2 regions of the Thermoanaerobacter siderophilus SR4 genome follow, and region 2 is predicted to be linked to the other one. Evidence: riboswitches for the same ligand, from Rfam matches in the RefSeq annotation. Region 2 holds a riboswitch; the other holds the start of a gene.
The links. Region 2 has a riboswitch for FMN ahead of THESIDRAFT1_RS00035 (ECF transporter S component). Riboswitches for the same ligand answer to the same signal wherever they lie in the genome.

Region 1 (2,204 bases), 1.3 Mb from region 2:
AAAAACGTGGAAGTAGAGGTAGCAATTATAGGTAAAGTAAAAGAAGTATTGAAACTTTTAACGAATAAACTTCCATTCATTGAGAGAAAAGAATGGTTAGAGGAAATTTCTTTCTTGAGAGAAAAGCACGGATTAAAGTATAAAAACGATGAAGTTTTGAGGCCTCAGTGGATAGTAGAAAAAATTCAAGAAATTTCGAACGATGACCTTATAATAGCCACTGAAGTGGGACAAAATCAAATGTGGGCTGCCCAGTTTTATAAATTTAAACACCCCAGAACCTTTGTTACATCAGGGGGATTAGGGACAATGGGCTTTGGGCTTCCTGCTGCAATAGGAGCGCAAGTAGGAAGGCCAGATAAAAGAGTTGTAAACATTGCAGGTGATGGAAGTTTAAGAATGAATATACATGCCTTAGAAACAGCTGCTGTATATAATATTCCGGTTATAACGGTACTACTCAACAACCAAACTTTAGGCATGGTAAGACAGTGGCAAAATCTTTTGTATGACAAGAGATTTTCCCACACAGATTTGAACGCAAATTTGAATTTTGCTAAGCTTGCAAACGACTTTGGAGTAGAAGGAATAAGAGTTACAACAAAAGAAGAATTTGAAAAAGCGTTTAAAAAAGCCTATAGCGAAAAAAGACCTTTTATGATAGAATGTATTATAGACAAAGATGAGATGGTGCTTCCATTTATCCCCGCGGGGGGAACTGTTGAAAATACAATTGGATAAAACCTTCAGGGATCGGTGAAATTCCGTACCGGCGGTATAGCCCGCGAGCCTTTTGGCAGACTCGGTGAAATTCCGAGGCCGACAGTTAAAGTCTGGATGGGAGAAGGAGAAATATTCCCCAGGGAATATATTCTCTGGGGTTTTTTTAACCCTGAAGGTTTAACCTTCAGGATTTTTTAGTATAGGAGGGATTAAATTGGAAGAATATATGAAAAGGGCTTTAAAACTGGCTGAAAAAGGATGGGGATACACAAACCCTAATCCACTTGTGGGTGCTGTAATAGTTAAAAATGGAAAAATAATAGGTGAGGGTTATCATGAATATTTTGGAGGTCCCCATGCTGAAGTAAATGCATTAAAAAATGCAGTTGAAGATGTTAAAGGTTCTACTATGTTTGTAACACTTGAACCTTGCAGCCATTATGGCAAAACACCACCTTGTGTTGAAGAAATAATTAAATCTGGCATTAAGAGAGTGTATATAGCGATGGAAGACCCAAATCCTAAAGTTAGCGGAAATGGTATAAAAAGGTTAAAAGAGGCGGGAATAGAAGTACAGGTTGGGATGATGGAGAAAGAAGCGAGGAAACTCAACGAAATATTTGTTAAATATATTACGACAAAAATTCCATTTGTAATATTAAAATCTGCTATGAGCATTGATGGGAAGATTGCTTGTTATAATGGAAATTCTAAATGGATTACAAATGAGAAATCAAGAAAATTTGCTCATAAAATAAGAGGACGTGTATCCGCGATTATGGTTGGGGTAAATACAGTAATTAAGGATAACCCAATGCTTACAACAAGGTTAGAGGGGTACAAAAGTCCTGTAAGGATTATTGTGGATAGTAGAGGTAGAACGCCACTTGCCTCAAATGTAATAAGAGACAAAGCGGCAAAAACGATAATTGCTACAACAGAACTTATGCCAAACAGTGTAAGAAAGAAACTTGAAGATATGGATATTGAAGTTATTATATTAAAAAACGACAATGGAAAAGTACCTTTAAAAGAGCTAATGATAAAACTTGGAGAGAGGGGGATTGATAGTGTATTGATTGAAGGCGGTGGGACATTAAATTGGTCTGCACTTAAAGAGGGAATTGTTGATAAAGTTATGTTTTTTATATCACCTAGAATAGTAGGAGGAGAAAATGCTTTAACACCTGTAGAAGGTATAGGCTTTTCAAATATAGAAAATTCAATAGAATTAAAAAATATAGAGATTGATAGAATAGATGATGATATACTAATAACAGCATATGTAAGAAAGTAGGTTATGGCGTATGTTTACTGGAATTATAGAAGAAACAGGAACTGTTAAAAATATTATACATGGTACTTTTACAAAAATTGTTATAAAATGTAGCAAAGTCCTTGAGGGAACAAAAATAGGTGATAGTATAGCAGTTAACGGTGTATGCTTAACTGTTACTAATATGTCAAACGAAAGTTTTGTA
Region 2 (2,204 bases):
GCAGAGGCTCAAATGGAAGTAGTGAAGAGGACAGCGGGGTATTTAGTGGATATAATTGAAAAAGGGTATTCTGTTGTAATTACTCATGGCAATGGTCCTCAGGTGGGGAATATAGTCATACAAAATGAAGTCGCATCAAAAGTTGTCCCTGCAATGCCTTTTGATGTGTGTGGGGCAGAGAGCCAGGGTATGATAGGATATATGATTCAACAGGCATTAGGGGAAGTTTTGAAGGAGAGAAATATCAGAAAAGAAGTAGCAACTATTATAACACAGGTTGTAGTGGATAAAAATGACCCTGCTTTTAAAAAACCTACAAAGCCAATAGGACCTTTTTACACAAAAGAGGAAGCTGAAGTTTTAATAAAAGAAAAAGGTTATGAAATGGTAGAAGACAGTGGAAGAGGATATAGAAGAGTTGTTCCCTCCCCTGACCCAAAAGAAATTGTAGAACTTAATACAATAAAGTTACTTGAAAAAAATGGGGTAATAGTAATAACAGTTGGGGGAGGAGGAATCCCTGTTATTAAGGAAAATGGCAATTTAAAAGGAGTAGCTGCCGTAATAGACAAGGATTTGGCTTCTGAAAAATTGGCAGAAGATATTGATGCAGATGTGCTGTTAATTCTTACAGCTGTTGAAAAGGTAGCAATAAATTACAACAAGCCAAATCAAAAGTTTCTTGACAAAATGACAGTGGAAGAGGCAATAAAATACATGGAAGAAGGCCATTTTGCACCAGGCAGTATGTTTCCAAAAGTTAAAGCAGCAGTGAGGTTTGCAAAGTCAAAAGTAGGAAGGCGAGCTATAATTACTTCTTTAGGCAAAGCATTAGAAGCTTTAGAGGGAAAAGCAGGCACAGTTATAAGCTTATGAAAATAAATTAAAAATTTTTCACAAAAACTATTGACAAAGAGAGATAAAAGTGAGAGAATAAAATTAAAATTGAATAAGATGAAGGTAAATCTTCGGGGCAGGGTGAAATTCCCGACCGGCGGTATAGCCCGCGAGCCGCGCATGCGGTCGATTTGGTGAAATTCCAAAGCCGACAGTGAAAGTCTGGAGGGGAGAAGATTTTCTTTTTGTGCCTATTTTTGCGAAATAAATCACAAAAAAATCCTGAAGATTTATCTTCAGGATTTTTTTAGTAAATAAAATTGGAGGGATGAATTGTGGAAAAAACCAAAACACAAGCCATAGTAAAAGTGGGATTTCTTTCTGCTACAGCTTTTATATTGATGTACTTGGAATTTCAGGTACCTCTATTCCCTGGCTTTTTAAAGCTGGATTTTAGTGACGTACCTGCATTAGTTGCTTCTTTTGCTATGGGACCTTTATATGGTGTAATGGTCGAGCTTATTAAAAACATAATCCATGCTACTATAACTCAATCGGGTGGCATTGGAGAAATTGCAAATTTTTCTGTGGGTTCTATATTTGTATACACAGCAGGCATAATATATCAATTCAATAAGACGCGAAAAAATGCCCTTATATCTATGGCAATTGCTACAGTAGTGATGGCTTTTACTGCTTCACTTTTGAATTATTATGTTTTTCTGCCTTTGTACCAAAAAGTTATGGGATGGCCTATGGATGCTATCATTGGTATGAGTAAGGCTGCAAATAAAAACATAGTGGATGTTAGAACCCTTATAGCTTATGGTATTTTTCCTTTTAATGTGCTAAAAGGAATTATGCTTTCGTTAATCACTTTATTGATATATAAAAAGCTTTCACCAGTTTTGAAACATTGATTTTTTTGAGAATCCTCAGCGCATGCTGGGGATTATTTTTATGTGCGCCCGGCATGGGCGATAACTAGGCGGTGAAAGTCCGCTGTGGGCTTGGTAGTGGGAACCACTAGCCAAGAGCAAGGGTGTCCATCGTGAGGTGGAATCTGAAGGAAGCTTAAGGCAAAATCTCGGTCTGATGAACAAGAACCAGATAAGAGGCTGAATTGGGATGGATGAGTTTGCGTAACAAAACGAAGTCCAACACTACCCGAATCCCATACAGTAAATCTGGCAGATATATGAGATGAAAGTTATCGTTCTTACCCGGGGAGGTCTCAAGGATAAGTCATGGAAGTAAAATCTGAAGTGACAACCCATACAGTGATGTATGGTTGAACCTTGAGAAGTCAGCAGAGGTCATAGTACTTATCTAGACATGAATAGATAAGGAAGGACCGAACGTTAGGA

Region 1: linked by a shared signal. The riboswitch ahead of ribD (bifunctional diaminohydroxyphosphoribosylaminopyrimidine deaminase/5-amino-6-(5-phosphoribosylamino)uracil reductase RibD) and the one ahead of THESIDRAFT1_RS00035 (ECF transporter S component) in region 2 are both predicted to bind FMN.

Annotation. Positions count from the first base shown of each region.
Region 1 is NZ_CM001486.1:1,270,820-1,273,023, forward strand. Features, by position in the region: gene ilvB (biosynthetic-type acetolactate synthase large subunit) at 1-741, shown strand, start outside; FMN riboswitch at 739-853, shown strand; gene ribD (bifunctional diaminohydroxyphosphoribosylaminopyrimidine deaminase/5-amino-6-(5-phosphoribosylamino)uracil reductase RibD) at 938-2,020, shown strand; gene THESIDRAFT1_RS06140 (riboflavin synthase) at 2,031-2,204, shown strand, end outside.
Region 2 is NZ_CM001486.1:1,003-3,206, reverse strand. Features, by position in the region: gene arcC (carbamate kinase) at 1-876, shown strand, start outside; FMN riboswitch at 961-1,079, shown strand; gene THESIDRAFT1_RS00035 (ECF transporter S component) at 1,173-1,757, shown strand.